DNA from 2 places in the Streptomyces sp. NBC_00286 genome. Region 2 is predicted to be linked to the other one. Evidence: riboswitches for the same ligand, from Rfam matches in the RefSeq annotation. Region 2 holds a riboswitch; the other holds the start of a gene.
What was found. A riboswitch is a leader RNA that binds a small molecule or an ion and turns the genes downstream of it on or off. The one in region 2 is predicted to bind cyclic di-AMP.
Positions count from the first base shown of each region.

Region 1: it holds a riboswitch for cyclic di-AMP, as region 2 does, so the genes downstream of both, OHT21_RS06225 (M23 family metallopeptidase) here and OHT21_RS27375 (transglycosylase SLT domain-containing protein) in region 2, are expected to answer to the same signal.

Region 1 covers NZ_CP108054.1:1,345,229-1,352,684, forward strand. Annotated here, with positions in the region: gene OHT21_RS06220 (DUF6250 domain-containing protein) at 1-560, opposite strand, end outside; gene OHT21_RS06225 (M23 family metallopeptidase) at 740-1,666, opposite strand; cyclic di-AMP (ydaO/yuaA leader) riboswitch at 1,671-1,832, opposite strand; gene OHT21_RS06230 (alpha-galactosidase) at 2,134-4,233, opposite strand; gene OHT21_RS06235 (tyrosine-protein phosphatase) at 4,426-5,223, shown strand; gene OHT21_RS06240 (DUF6126 family protein) at 5,278-5,403, opposite strand; gene OHT21_RS06245 (helix-turn-helix domain-containing protein) at 5,400-6,026, opposite strand; gene OHT21_RS06250 (aspartate aminotransferase family protein) at 6,097-7,456, opposite strand, start outside.
Region 2 covers NZ_CP108054.1:5,929,840-5,937,295, reverse strand. Annotated here, with positions in the region: gene OHT21_RS27385 (hypothetical protein) at 1-561, shown strand, start outside; gene OHT21_RS27380 (hypothetical protein) at 693-1,571, shown strand; gene OHT21_RS27375 (transglycosylase SLT domain-containing protein) at 1,694-2,431, opposite strand; cyclic di-AMP (ydaO/yuaA leader) riboswitch at 2,436-2,586, opposite strand; gene OHT21_RS27370 (FAD-dependent monooxygenase) at 3,079-4,320, shown strand; gene OHT21_RS27365 (hypothetical protein) at 4,320-5,930, shown strand; gene OHT21_RS27360 (hypothetical protein) at 6,076-7,137, opposite strand.

The DNA.
Region 1 (7,456 bases), 4.6 Mb from region 2:
CGATGGGGCCGGTTCGCCACGAGCAGGGGCTCGGTGTAGTCGTAGATCAGCGGCCGGACACCCGCCCGCCCGACGTAACGGCGCAGCCGCGTGGTCGTGTTGTAGTTGGCGCCGTAGCCCGAGTAGTACGTCTTGAGGTGGTCGTACTCGTCGAGGGCGCCGCCGCGCTGCGTGGCGAAGAGGTCGTCCGGGGAGCGGACGTCGACGGCGTTCCAGAAGTTGTTGAGGTCCGACACCCGGTCGTTGACACCGCCCGCGGAGACCGGTGTGGCCGTGTACTCGATGACGTACGGCCCCGAGAGCTTCCGCTTGAACCAGACCGTGGCGCCGCTCGGCACATCGATCTCCATGACCCCGCGGGAGGCGGTGACCCTGCCTCCGTCCTGCAACTCCGTTGCCCACTGCCCCAGCCCGTGCCGGAAGTCGTCGCGGGCGATGAGCCGTCCCCGGCGGTGGCGCACCGACGCGCTCGCGGCATGTGCGCTCGCTGTGTGCGCGGGGGCCAGGGCCGCGAGGGCGGCACCGGCCGCCAGGGCTCCGAAGGCTCTGCGGGTCGTCATGAAGCGTCTCCTTGGCAGGCGTCAGGGGCGGAGAAGAAAGCGCTTGCCCGCAGATCTTGACGTCCGCCCACCACCTCTGTCGACCCCCGGAACAAGCCGAAGGCCGGACCCGGGGATCAGGGGTCCGGCCTTCGGCCGAGAGGGAGACGCGATCCGCCCTCGGCGGCGCTCAGGTGACGTCAGGCAGAGACGCCGTGCGAGCGCAGGAACGCCATCGGGTCCACGTCCGAGCCGTAGTCCGGCGTGGTGCGGATCTCGAAGTGCAGGTGCGGCCCGGTGACGTTGCCGGTCGCGCCGGAGAGGCCGATCTGCTGACCGGCGGTCACGGACTGCCCCTGCGAGACGGAAAGGGAGGAAAGGTGGGCGTACTGGGCGTAGTGGCCGTCGTTGAGCTTGATGACGACCTGGTTGCCGTACGCGCCGCCCCAGCCGGCGGAGACGACGGTGCCCGCGCCCACGGCCTTGAGCGAAGTGCCGGTCGCGGCGGCGAAGTCGACGCCGGTGTGGTAGCCGCTGGACCACATGCCGCCCGACATCCGGTACGGGGTGCTGACGGTGGCACCGTCGACCGGCATGGTGAAGCCGCTCGAACTGCTGGGTGCCTCAGCGGCCTTGGCGGGCTCGGCCTTCTTCGCGGACGCCTGGGGGGCCGCGGCCGCCTTGGGGGCCTCGGCCGCCTGGGGAGCCTTGGCCTCGTTGGCAGCGGAAGGCGCGGCGGCCTTCTTGCCGATCGTCAGCTTCTGGCCCGGGTGGATGAGCCCGGGGTCACTGCCGACGACCTGACGATTGTCGGCGTAGAGCTTCTTCCAGCCACCGCTGACATTCTGGGCGTTGGCGATCTTCGAGAGAGAATCGCCCGTCTTTACTTCGTACGTCCTGGTCGCGGCCTTCTTCTGAGCGGCGACCGGAGCAGACTCAAGGGCCTTCTGGGAAACAGATTCGGCCTTGTTGGAAACAGACGCGGGCGCGCTCTGCGGAGTTGCGGCCTGTGCGCCGACTGCTCCCAGCAAAGGGAGTGCCAGAGCGGCGCCGCCTGTTGAGGCAACGGCGATCGAGCGGGTGAAACGCGCGGACTTCGGGCGGCGGTGCTTACCCTTCGCGGGCATGGCGAATTCCTCTCCGGCGCCTGCGAGGTGAGCTGTCGGGTGCGAGCTGGAGATGCCCGGCCGCGCTTTCGCGCGGCTTTACCCCAAGCCTGTTCCGGAGACCGGAACAGGCGCTGTACCTGTGGGTCCCCCGCTCCTGCCGTGTACGGATCGGTGTGCGGATTCCAGACGGCGGCAGGATTAGGCGTCCGCCTGGATTGGTCGTGAACGTAAGCGACTAAGACGCGCAGGGACAAGCTTTGGGTTGCCTATGTGCCCCATTCTCTTGATCCTTGACCGAAATCGCCGTCACGCTCCGTGAATCACCGCTCTCCGGCTTTCCTGAAATCCCCTGTAAACGCGCTTGAATTACGTGAACATGGCGACAGCAGACCGTCACGAATATGACGCTGCTCACGCATCATGGATTCAGGAGTGCCTATTCCAGAGCGAGTTGGAATGAAGGTACTCCAATACGGACACAACTCTCAGATGCGACGCAGACGGAAAACTGCCGCATCAAGGTCCCCGCGCAGACCGGTCCGCAGTCCGTGATGCAACAAGACGGCCCCTCTGTACACTTCGCCCGTTTCGGGGCATTCGTACGTCGCCGCCGGGTCGAGCCCTCGCAGTCGTACGGGCGCCACGGGCTCGCCGTAATGCTGAGCCTGGAGCCAGGCGAGGACGACGACCTGGTCCTCATGGACGTACTGCACGGCGCTCAGCCCGCCCTGCGGCGCCCGCAGTCGGTAGAGGTCGCCGCGGCTCACGACGGGCCGGATCTCCTTGTAGAGCGCCACCCAGTCCCGCGCCTCGGCGAGTTCTTCGTCACTCCACTCGGCCAGGTCGCCACCGACCCCGAGCACTCCGGCCATGGAGCTCACAAAGCGGAAGCGCAGCGAACTCACGCGCCCGTTGAGCTGCTTGTTGGGGCTGTCGGTGACCCAGGCGGCCATGACCCGCGCCGGGTGGATGTGACTGAAACCGTGCTGGATGGCGAGCCGGTCGAGCGGATCGGTGTTGTCCGAGGTCCACACCTGGTCCGTACGCGACATGACGCCGAGGTCGATGCGGCCGCCACCGCCGGAGCAGGACTCGAAGGCGACACCGGGGTGCGCGGCCCGCAGCCGGTCCAGCAGGCTGTACAGAGCGTGCACATGGTCGACCCACAGCCGCTGCGGATACGCCTCCCCGGGCCAGCCGGCGTCCGTGAAGCAGCGGTTGAAGTCCCACTTCACATAGTCGATGGGGGCACTGGAGAGCAGACCGTGCAGTTGCTCCCACAGGTACTCCTGCACGTCCTCGCGCGCGACGTTCAGTACGAGCTGATTGCGCAGCTCTGTCTTCTTTCGCCCCGGTTGGTACTGAATCCATTCGGGATGCGCCCGATACAACTCGCTGTCCGCATTGACCATTTCCGGCTCGACCCAGATCCCGAACTGCATGCCCAGGGCGTGCACGTCGTCGGCGAGGGGCTTGAGCCCGGCCGGGAAGCGGTCGGGGTTGGGTGTCCAGTCCCCGAGCCCGGCCCGGTCGCTGGTGCGCTTCCCGAACCAGCCGTCGTCGACCACGAACAGCTCCACGCCCATCGCCGCGGCCCGCCGGGCGAGTGCCCGCTGCTGCTCCTCGGAGATGTCGAACTCCGTGGCCTCCCAGGAGTTGTAGAGCACGGGCCGGTCCTGGTCCGCGTCCGGGATCACATACGCCCGCTGGTACGCGTGCCAGGCCCGGCTCGCCCCGCCGAAGCCGCCATCGCTCCACAGCCCCGCGAAGACCGGCGTGACAAAGCTCTCCCCCGGCTCCAGCCGCACCAGGCCGGAGTCGTCGTACCCGGCGCCGCCGGTGATCTGCACGCGCGCGTCCGGGAGTTGGGCCACGGCGATCCGCCATGAACCGGACCAGGCGAGCGCGCACCCGTACACCTCGCCGTGCTCCTCGGTCGCCGCGCCCTCGACGTCCAGGGCGACCCAGGGCAGATGCTGGTGCCCGGTGTGCCCGCGTCGGCTGCCGATGACCTTCTCGCCGTAGGTGAGGTCCGTTCGTACGAGTTGGGACTCGGCCGCCCAGCGCCCGTGCAGCTGCGACAGCCGCCAGCCCTCGCGCTCCGGCAGCGTCCAGGTCGCGGAGTCGGCCCGCAGGACCTCCAGGGCGGGCCCTTCGTTGGCGAGGGTCACCCAGCGCTCGACGACGTCGGTGGCGGGGCGCATCCGGTAGTGCAGCGTGACGCCGAGCCCGGAGTCGGAGAACCGCAGCCGCAGTTCGCCCCCCTCCGATCCGTCGGATTCATCCACTTCGTACGCCTCGAAGCGCCACTCCGTGCCGCGCCGCTCGTCCGTCCGCACGGACAGCGCAGGCCGTACGAAGCGGGGGCCGCCCTCGACCGGGTACTCCTCGTGCCCGTCGAGCGGGGCTTCGAAGGGCCAGTACTTCGGCTCGGGACCGGCGGCCAGTGCCTCTGCGTCCGCGAGCGCGATGCGCGGCCCCCAGTGCAGATGCAGCAGCTCGTCCTGGTCCGTGAGCCGCAGGGCATAACTGCTCGTGCGCCCCGAAAGCAGCCACGTACGACCGTCTTTGCCGATCTCCACCATCAAGTCCTCACAGATCCGAACAAGCTCGCTCAAGCACAACATCATCGCAGGCGCTCGAGCCTCGCCAGCACCGCCTGTGGACAACCGACCGGCACCGCCTGTGGACAACTGATTGGCCCACGAATGCATGTCGTATGGTCGAGAGCGCGCCCCGCCGACAGCAGCGTCGGCCGCCGACTGGGAGGAGCCCCCGTGACGCAGCAGGTCCCGTCGACCGAGCCCGAGCTGACCGGAGTTCGCAACTTCCGCGATGTGGGCGGCCTGCCGACCGAGGACGGCCGACGCCTGGCGCCCGGACTGCTGTTCCGCAGCGGCCATCTCGCGCACGCGACCGAGGAGGACGCCGCGTTCCTCGCCTCGCTGGGCCTGCACACGATCTTCGACTTCCGCAATGACGCGGACAAGAAGCTGGAGGGCCCGGACGTAGAGCTGCCGGGCGTGCGGAATGTGAACCTGCCGCTGACCGATCCGGCCCACGGTGCCGAGTTCTGGACGATGGTCCGCGACGGCGATCTGGACCAGCTGCGCAAGATCCTCGCGGACGGCAAGGCGGCGAACCGGATGATCGCGTCCTACCGCTCGATCATCAAGGAGCGCACTCCCGAGCACTCACAGGTGCTGCACGCGATGGCCGAGGACAGCGTGCCCGCACTGATGCACTGCGCGGCGGGCAAGGACCGCGCGGGCCTGTCCATCGCCATCACGCTCCTCGCCCTCGGCGTCGAGCGCGAGGCCATCGTCACGGACTACCTGAAGTCGAACGCCCCCCACCGCCGCTACAAAGTGCGCCGCAGCGGCTCCGCGGCCGCGGCCTACTCCCCCGAGGTCATGGAACTCCTCAGCCCGCTCTTCGACGCCCGCGCCGAATACCTCGCGGCGGCGTTCGAAACGATCGAGGACACCTGGGGCGACGTCGACACCTACCTGGAACAGGGCCTGCACGTAACCCCGAAGACGCGGGAGCGACTCCGGGAACGCTTCCTCGACTGACCGCCCGACAATAAGCTCACCGTCCGTCAGCTGCCTCGACGCCTCCCCAACTGCCTACTGGTTCTGGGCGCCCAGCGTGAACAGCAGATAGATGAAGGCCGCGAAGAGGTGCCCGACGGCCACGTAAATGATGAGCCGCACCCACAGAGCACGCGGGAACTTCTCTTCCATGTCCCTCATGAAGTCGCTCCTGGAGTCGTCGGACCGAGGCACAGCGCTGCCGTAGGGCTCTGCAACAGGGTGTGCACGAAGAGCAGTTCGGCACCGTCCCGGTCCGCGGCGGCGATCCGGTGCGGGGTCAGCGAGTCGAAGTGCGCGCTGTCGCCGGGCGCGAGCGCATGCGCGGTGTCCCCCAGGCGCAGCCGCAGCCGTCCCTTGAGGACGTACAGCCACTCCTCGCCGGGGTGGACGCGCACGATGTCGCCCTGCGCTCCGTACGGGACGTGTACGCGCAGGGACTGCATGCCGCGCCCCGCCGCGCCGGCCTGCCAGTACGTCCAGCCGCCCGCCTGCGTGGGCTCCATGTCGGCGGCGCGGACGACCGCGTCCCGTTCGGGGACCGTTTCGCCGAGCAGCTCCGAGACCGTCGTACCGTAGGTACGGGCGAGTGCGAGCAGCATCGGCAGCGAGGGCTGGCGCCGCCCGGTCTCCAGGCGGGAGAGATGGGCGGGCGAGAGTCCGACGGCGCGGGCGGCGGCCTCCAGAGTGAGGGAGGCGCGGCGCCGCAGCTCACGCAGTTGCGGCGCGACGGAGGGCAGCTCGGCGGACGGCTCTTCGGCCGTCCCCGGCTCGGTGGGGCTCATGCCTCCATTCAGCCGGAGCTTTGCCTCATCGGCAAACTTCTTGCCTTAAAGGCAAAACAGACGCGCGCCCCTACCTGTTGGCGACCGCCTGCTTCACGAGTGTCTTGCCGAAGTCCCACATCAGCCCACCGCCGTTGTGCGCGTCGTCCATCACGTCGGTGAAAGCGTCCACGAACCGGTCCACATCCCGTTCGCCGATGATCAGTGGCGGAATCAGCTTTATCACCTCGAGGTGATCGCCCGAGACCTGCGTGAGGATCCGATGCCGCTGGAGCAGTGGCACGACCACCATCTGCGCGAACAGCCCCTTGCGCGCCGCCTGCAGCATGGTCCAACGGCTGCGCAGCTTCAGGGACTTGGGCCTGCCGAACTCGATGCCGATCATCAGCCCCCGACCGCGTACCTCACTGAGCAGCTCGTACTTGTCCACGAGCGCCGCGAGCCGGGACTTCAACTCCTCTCCCATGGCACGGGCGTTCGCGACGATCTTCTCGTTCTCCAGCACGGAGAGCACGGCGAGGCCGGCTGCCATGGCCTGTGCGTTGGTCCCGAAGCTCGCGGAGTGCACGAGGACGCGGTCCATCGAGGAGTAGACCTTCTTGAAGATCCAGTCCTTGCCGAGGGTCGCACCGACGGGCACATAGCCGCCGGACAGTGCCTTCGCCACACACACCAGGTCGGGTTCGACTCCGGTTTCGTGCTGGTAGGCGTAGAAGTCTCCGGTCCGTCCGAGCCCGGTCTGCACTTCGTCGGCGATGAGCAGCGCCTTGTGCCGGTGCAGCAACTCCTGGGCGGCGCGCAGATATCCGGGCGGCGACTCGTGCACACCCTTGCCCTGGATCGGCTCGACGATCAGAGCGGCGACGTCCCCCTTCCTCAACTCCCTTTCCAGTACGTCCAGATCGCCGAGCGGCACCGCGGTGTCGGGCAGCAGCGGTGCGAAGCCGTCGCGGAAACCGGACTCGCCGTTCACGGACAGCGAGCCGGTGGTCAGTCCGTGGAAGGCGTGCGCGCAGTAGAGGACGCGGGGCTTCCCGGTCGCGTACCGGGCGAACTTCAGCGCCGTCTCGACCGCTTCCGTACCGCTGTTGCCGAAGAACACCCGGTCCAAGTGCGGGCTGTGGGTGAGGAGTTGTTCGGCGAGCAGGCCCGGCAGCGGCTGGCAGTCGAAGCGGGTGAGGTCGGCGAGCTGGGCGTCGAGGACGTCGTGAAGCGCCTTGCGGACGACGGGGTGATGGCGGCCCAGGCCCATCACCCCGAACCCGGCGAGCATGTCCAGGTATTCGTTGCCCTCCGCGTCCCAGAAGTACGCGCCCTCGGCCCGCTCGTAGTACTTGTCGAAGCCGATGGTGTGCAGCATGCGCGGCAGTTGGTGGTTGAGGTGCCGGGCGTGCAGTTCGTAGCGTTCGCCCGCACGCCCGGCGAGTAGT
Region 2 (7,456 bases):
GCGAAGCTCGCGATCACCAAGGCGGACGTCCCCGGCTACAACGTTGAGAAGAGCAGCGAGGAGTACCTCTTCGCCAAGTCCCAGGACGAGGTCACCCTCGACAAGAAGGTGTGCGCCCCACTGGCGTACGCGATGAGCCAACTCCCCGTCGGCGAGGCGCAGGCCGACCTCAATCGAGTGGCTTCGAAGAACGTCAACAGCCACACGTATGTCACGCTCAACGCCTACGAGGCCGGCAAGGCGGAGTCCGCCATGGCCGGCCTCACCAAGGCGGTGGACTCCTGCGGCACCGGCTTCACGGCCAAGGCGAAAAACAACACGAGCGCGTTCGACTCGGTTACGGCCGAGAAGGCGGACCCGGCGGGCGACGAGTCCCTGGCCTTCAAGGCCACGTTGACGTTCAGGGGCGTCACCCACACGGTCCACTCGGCAGCCGTACGCCGCGACGACGTGATCGCCGTCTACTACGCGGTGAACGGCTGGGCCATCGCGGACTCCAGGCCCAGCGACACCAAGGTCGCCTCCGTCGTGGCCAAGGCCCAGAACGCGAAGCTTGGTTGAGGGCTCCGGCCCCGGCCCCGGCCCCGGGTACCTGGCTGCCCGGGGCCGGACGCTTGCCGCTGATCATCCTTACGAGTGAGCCAACGGCATATTCCCGTCCGGCTTGACGTGCCGTCACTACCGTCCGTCACATGGTCAGCTCATCCCACGAGGCGATGCACCGCCTCTTCCAGGAGGACCCCGGCGCCTTCGCGCGGACCTTCCGGACCCTGGATCTCCCGTTTCCGGACCCGGTCGCGGTGTCCCTCATGCCCACTGATCTCACGGAGATCAAGCCACTGGAACGGCGCGTGGACACGCTCCTCAGGCTCGACACCGCCTCCGGCGAAAGCCATCTCCTGGTCGTCGAAGCCCAGGGCAAGAGAGACCCGAAGAAGCACGCAAGCTGGGCTTACCACATCGCCCACCTCTACGCGAAGTACCGCATCCCGCCCGTCTTGCTTGTCACCTGCCAGGACAAGGCCACCGCCGCCTGGGCCGCCGAACCCATCACGATCGGGCCCAGCCAGTGGCGCACTCTCACACTGCGTCCCCTCGTTCTGGGCCCGCACAACGTCCCCGCCATCACCGACCCGTCCACTGCGGCCCGCGACATCCCCCTGGCGACACTCTCCGCCATCACGCATGGCAAGGACGTCAACGCCGCTGCCATACTGAAAGCCCTGGCCGCCGCTCTGAAGACCGTCGACGAAGAGACCGCGAGGATCTTCGCCGAATTCACCGAACTCGGCCTCGGGACCGCCCCGGCCGCCAACACCTGGAGGCAATTGATGTCCGTCGACCTCTCCTTCTTCCGCTCGGAGACCTCCCAGCGCCTGCGCGCGGAAGGCCGCGTCGAGGGCCATGCCGAGGACATCCTGCTGATCCTGAGCGAGCGCGGCATCGAGGTCCCAGACGACGTACGCGCGCGCATCACGGACTGCACCGAAGTGGAAACCCTCCGAGCCTGGCTCAAGCGCTCCGTCACGGCCGCCACTGCCGAAGATCTGTTCGGGGACATGAAAGGCTGACGATCGACGGTGAATGCCCGGCCCATCACAGGGCCGGGCATTCACCCTGTCGCCGATCGGCCGACCCATGGGGTGCTCAGCTGATCCGGTGCCTAGGCCGCCCCACAGGTCCAGACACCCGATCAGTAAGGGCCGTTGACGTTGTCGATCGAGCCGTATCGGTCGGCGGCGTAGTTGCAGGCGGCCACGATGTTGGCGACCGGGTCGAAGGGGTCTGTCGACGTGCCGGGCACGTGGTAGGCCCTGAAGGTCGGGTCGATGGTCTGCAGGAGGCCCTTGGACGGGGTGCCGGCCGCGGCGTTGGAGTCCCAGTTGTTGATGGCCTGCGGATTGCCGGACGACTCGCGCATGACGTTGCGGTGGATGCCGTCGTACGAGCCCGGAATCCCGTTCTGGGCCATGATGTCGAGCGCTGCCTTGATCCAACCGTCGAGGTCGTTCGAGTACGTCTTCGCGGCGGCTTGCGTGGCAGCGGCGGGCGCCGTGGACTTGGCGGCGGCCGGGCTCGCGGCCGCCTTCTTCGTACCGACGGTCAGCGTGAGACCGGGCTTGATCAGCGACGGGTTGTTTCCGATGACCGCACGGTTGGCCTTGTACAGCCCCTGCCAACCACCGCTCGTGCCATGCTTCTTGGCGATCTTGGTCAAGGTGTCGCCCTTGGCCACCTTGTGCGTGACGAGCTCGACCTGCGGAACCGCGGCCTCAGCAACCTGCGTGACCTGCCCCGCCGGCTGGGCGGCGTGGGCACCGCTCACCGCCACGAACGGGAGGGCGAGCGCGACTCCACCCGTTCCTACGGGGACGAAGGCGCGGGCGATGCGGCTGACTCTCGTACGGCGGTGCTTACCTCGTGCGGGCATGACGAATTCCTCTCCGGCGCCTGCGAGGTGAGCTGTCGGGTTCGGGCGGGAGCTGCCCGGCCGCGCAGTGAGCGCGACTTCACCCCAAGCCGCTCCGGTTGCCCGGATCGGCGACTTACCTGGGTCCCCCGCTCCTGCCATAGCGCGTGGATGAATGGGGTTCCGGAGCGGCGGCAGGATTAGGCGTTCCGTCCGGATCGAGACGAGAACGTATGCGAGAGCACACACCCGAAACAAGCCTCGAAATCCCGGTGCGCCCCTTATGAACTCGCCAAAAGGAAGGGTAAATCGCCCGATTATTCCGGAACGCGACTCTCAACTTACGTTCTGCAAAGCAGAAGTTGTCGAGGCACCCCCTCAACGCCCAATCCACCCGAACGTGACTCATTTCACGCGATCAAGCGCCACTAAGCCTGAACAAAGCGGCAATGTAGGCAACTCGGGCATTGCGCCTTCCTGAGGGCCCGCCGGGGCTGGGCGTGAAGAACCCCTTGCCGGTCCGCCCCTCGGCACGTTGACAGGCGACTGTCGCCATGCTGCTATGAGGCGCTTCCCAGCCGGACCTGCGCCGCGTCGCACACCGCTCAGGCACCGGATCGACGGACACCTGACCGGGGGCGGGCCCCGAACAACCAGAGCGAGGACCCATGCCGCAGCGCGCCGCGACCATCGTCGGCGGCGGGATCGGCGGCCTCGCGGCGGCCATTGCCCTGCACCGCCGGGGCTGGCGCGTCGAAGTCCTGGAGCGTGCCCCGGAGTTCACCGAGATCGGCGCCGGCATCTCCCTGTGGCCGAACGCGCTGCACGCGCTTGAGGTGCTCGGCCTGGCCGACGCCGTCCGGGTACTCGGCGCCGTCGAGGCCGCAGGCGGCGTACGGGATCGCCGGGGCCGCTGGCTGTCCCGTACGGACAACGCGGAGCTGACGCGCCGCTTCGGCCAGCCCCTGGTGGTCCTGCACCGCGCGGACCTGTTGCGGGTGCTCACCGAGGCACTGCCCGCCGACAGCCTGCGGTCGGGCAGCGAGGTGTCCGCAGTCCGCGACGACGGCCACGGTCACGGTCACGGTCACGGCCTGGTCGTCCATCACCGCGAGGGTGAGTCCCGGCCCGACGTCGTGGTCGGCGCCGACGGGCTGCGCAGTGCGGTCCGCCGCGCCTTGTGGCCTGACGCGGCCGGCCCCCGGTACGCCGGTTACCCGGCCTGGCGCATGGTTACCGAGCCCCTCGCCGAGCCACCCTCCGAGGGCGCGGCGATCTGGGGCCGTGGGGAGAGGTTCGGCTACACGGCGCTGCCGGGCGGGCGGATGTACTGCTTCGCGACCGCGTCGCTGCCGGAGGCCGCGGCCTCCGGCTCGTCCTCGTCCTCGTCCTCGTCCGAGCACGCCGAACTGCTGCGCCGGTTCGGGTCCTGGCCGGATCCCGTCCCCGCCCTGTTGGCCGCCGTCCCCGCGGAGGCGGTGCTCCGGCACGACCTGTACGACCTGCCGCCGCTGCCCACCTTCGTACGCGGCCGGGTCGCGCTGCTGGGCGACGCGGCCCACGCCATGACCCCCAATCTGGGCCAGGGCGCGTGCCAGGCGCTGGAGGACGCGGTCACCCTCGCCCACTGCCTCGACGGCACCCCGGACGTGACCGCCGCACTCCGCTCGTACGACCTGCTGCGCCGTCCGCGAACCCAGGCCATCACGCGCCGCTCCGCCCGGCTCGGCGCAATCGGCCAGTTGTCGTGGCCGCCCGCGGTGCTGCTGCGCGACACGGCCGCCCGGCTGACCCCGACGCAAGCGACGCTGCGTTCGATGACGCCGGTGCTCGGCTGGACCGCGCCCGCCGACCCGGCGACCGCGACGCAGAGCGAGCGCAAGAGCGAGCGCAAGAGCAAGAGCGACTGATGCCGGACTGGACGTATCACCCGCTGCGCGGCGCGGCCGCCGCCGTCCTCGGCCGTCGCCGTTCGCAGCGAACCGCACTGCGGCTGCTGGCCTCGATCGGCTCCCGTCCCGCCGGCGCACGGCTGATCGCCCGGGGATTCGGCCACCGCCATCCGCCCGAACGCCTCGCCGGCGAGATCGCCGGCGTACCCGTGACCGTCCGCCTCGGCATAACCGTCCCGCCCTCGCTCGCCCGCCAAACGGTACGCGCCATGCCCCCGCTCGGGGCCGGCGTCGTCGAGGTGGCACCCGTCTCGGCGGCCGATGTGGAGACCGTACGGAAGGCCGCTGTCGGCCGCTCGATCCCGCTGATCGTCCGTGCGAGCGACCCGGAGACCGAGGCCGCCCTCAAGCCGTACGTCGACGGGTTTCCCAGCGGCGACGACCCGCACGCGATCCATGTGTCCGACCCGTACGGCGACGGGTTCACCAGCGGCGACGACCCGCACGTGGTCCACGTGTCCGACCCGTCGGTCACCGCCGCGGCCGCCATGCTCGAGGAGCCGGGCGCCGTCGTGCTCGCCCGGCCCGGGGTGCTGGTCGAGGCCGGACCCGGCTGGTTCGCACGGGTCACCGAGGCGGCCACGCCCACCGTGCCCGCGCCGCGGCTACGGGACGTCGGGCTACGAGACGTCGGCCGCGATCCCCGCCGCTGGCCCGCCTGGTGGTGGGCGCTGCTCGTCGGGCTCGGTATGACGGGTGCCGGACTCGGCGCCGCGGCGATCACACTCGGGCCCGTACTGCTCTGGTACGACCGCGACTACCTCGGCATGACGGTGCATCAACTGCACGCCGCCAATCCCCACCTCGTCCACTTCCTCCAGCACGACCGGATCACCATGGCCGGCACGATGGCATCGATCGGCGCCCTCTACACCGGCCTCGCCGTGGGCGGCATCAGACGCGGCTGGCCCTGGGCCCGCGAGGTGTACCTGCTCTCGGGAGCGATCGGCTTCCCCACCTTGTTCTACTTCCTGGCCACCGGCTTCGTAGAACCCCTGCACACGGCCACCGCCCTCGTACTGTTCCCGATGTTCGTGGCAGCGGTCCGCCGACCCCCGCACACACCGCGCTGGCACCTGGCCCCCGAGGGCCCGGAACCGGAACGCCGACGGGCCCTGACCGGCCAACTCCTGCTGATCGTCACGGGAGCGGGCCTGTTCGCCGGCGGAGCGGTGATCTCGGTAGTCGGCCTGACCGGCGTCTTCGTACCGACCGACCTGACCTTCCTGGGCACCAGCGCGGAGGCGCTCGAAACCCTGAACTCCCGGCTTGTGCCGTTCGTCGCGCACGACCGGGCGGGGCTGGGCGGCGCCCTGATGTCCGCCGCGGTGGCCATCGTCTTGCTCAGCGCGTGGGGGTGGCGGCGGGGCGAGGCGTGGGTGTTCTGGACCCTGACGGCAGCGGCGGCGGCCGGATTCCTGCCGGCGGTGGTGGTGCACGGCGCGATCCATTACACGGACTTCGTCCACTTGGCGCCGGTCTACTTCGGCATCGCTATAACGGGTACGGGCTTGCTGCTCGCGCGTCCGTACCTTTGCGCCAAGGCGTCGGCGAGGCCGGAGGACTGACGGTGCATCTCGGAGAACGCCCTGCCCCAGACACCCCGACCGTCGGCCCAGCCTGAGGGACAGGTCAGGTTCAGCTTTCGCTGGGCCACTCACCCGTCGGCCCACCCGAGCGGCTGGCTCGGCTCCCGCACCCCTAGCGCGGGCACTACCCGACCGGGGCACCGGACGGCACCCGAACCTCTGCCGTGCCGCCGTCGAGCCGCTCGCGCAGGCACGCGAGCAGGACGCCCATCGGCGCCAGCGCCAAGGGCAGCAGCACGAGCGCCACCGCAACCGGGGTGATGATGACGAGGACGCCCGTGACCCACACGTTGTCCTCGGTGGTGGCCAGCATGAGCAGCCCCGCCCAGTGCGCCACGTACGTCCCGAGCCACTTCAGCACGTTGAAGGCGACGGCGACCGCGAGAGTGCCCAGCAGGAAGATCCCGGTGGTGTACAGACGTGCCGTACCGGTCAGCGTCCAGGAACGGCGCATCGCCGCCGTCGCCGAGGAGTTGTCCGCCACCCGTACCGCGGTGGCCAGGGAGAAACGGGCCAGGAGGACGCCTCCGAGCGCCCAGAGCACGACGGGCAGGATCCGGCCCACCAGGATGAACTGCACGGTCGCGGGATCGTGGTACGTGGGCCACACGACCCCGGGCACCATCTCCAACTCGAGGAGAACCAGGACGAGCAGGCCCGCCAGTGCCGGGACGAGGACGCACACCAGGGTCAGCAACTGCACGCGGAACGCGGCCCCGAAGTGCGGACGGCAGCGGCGCCACAGGGCGCGGAGGGTGAGCGCACCAGGGGCCGCGGCAGCGCCCGTGCCCGTGCCCGCCGCCGCGCGTTCCCGCGCGTTGGCGACGGTGACGGCCTGGGCGGTGAGCAGCCAGGCGATCAAGACCATCGCGACGAGGAACAGCAGCGGGAACACGCATAACGCGACGTTGACGAGGCTGTCCTTCTGGTCGGCGTACGCGACGTAGGAGTCCTCGGACGCGATGCTGAACTCGGCGTCTCTTCTGGCTTGCAGGAAGAGACCCCACGACGCGGCGAACGCGCCTACCACGATCCCCCCTCCGACAAGCAGCGCCACCACGCCGGCCAGAACGGCGGAGCCGAACACCGGGCGCCGGTCACGGCTGCTGATCCGCAGGCCCTCGGCCACGACGGAGGTACCGGCCCGGCGGTCCTCCGGGCTGATCACAGAACTGCTGCCCGTCATGCCGCACCCTCTCTATTCCTGGGCCCGTAGACGGCAGCGGCGCTCTCCCGGTTCCGCGCAGGCCAGGCAAAATCCTGCTAGAAATTCAGCCGGGATCTTACTCAGAGCGGAGTAGGCCTCCACATAGCGAGCCAATTCGGCCCCCTTTGGATGCTACGGGAATTACGGAACAATGCGTGACAGCATTTCGTACATATACGGGTGATCTATAAGGTTCTGAGGCAGGCCGCCGGTTCGCCAACAGCAAGGCCCGGAGGGTGTCACACGAAGTCGCCGCTTGGACGGAATTCGTGCTCTGCGGCAGGGAGTTCCCAGAGGA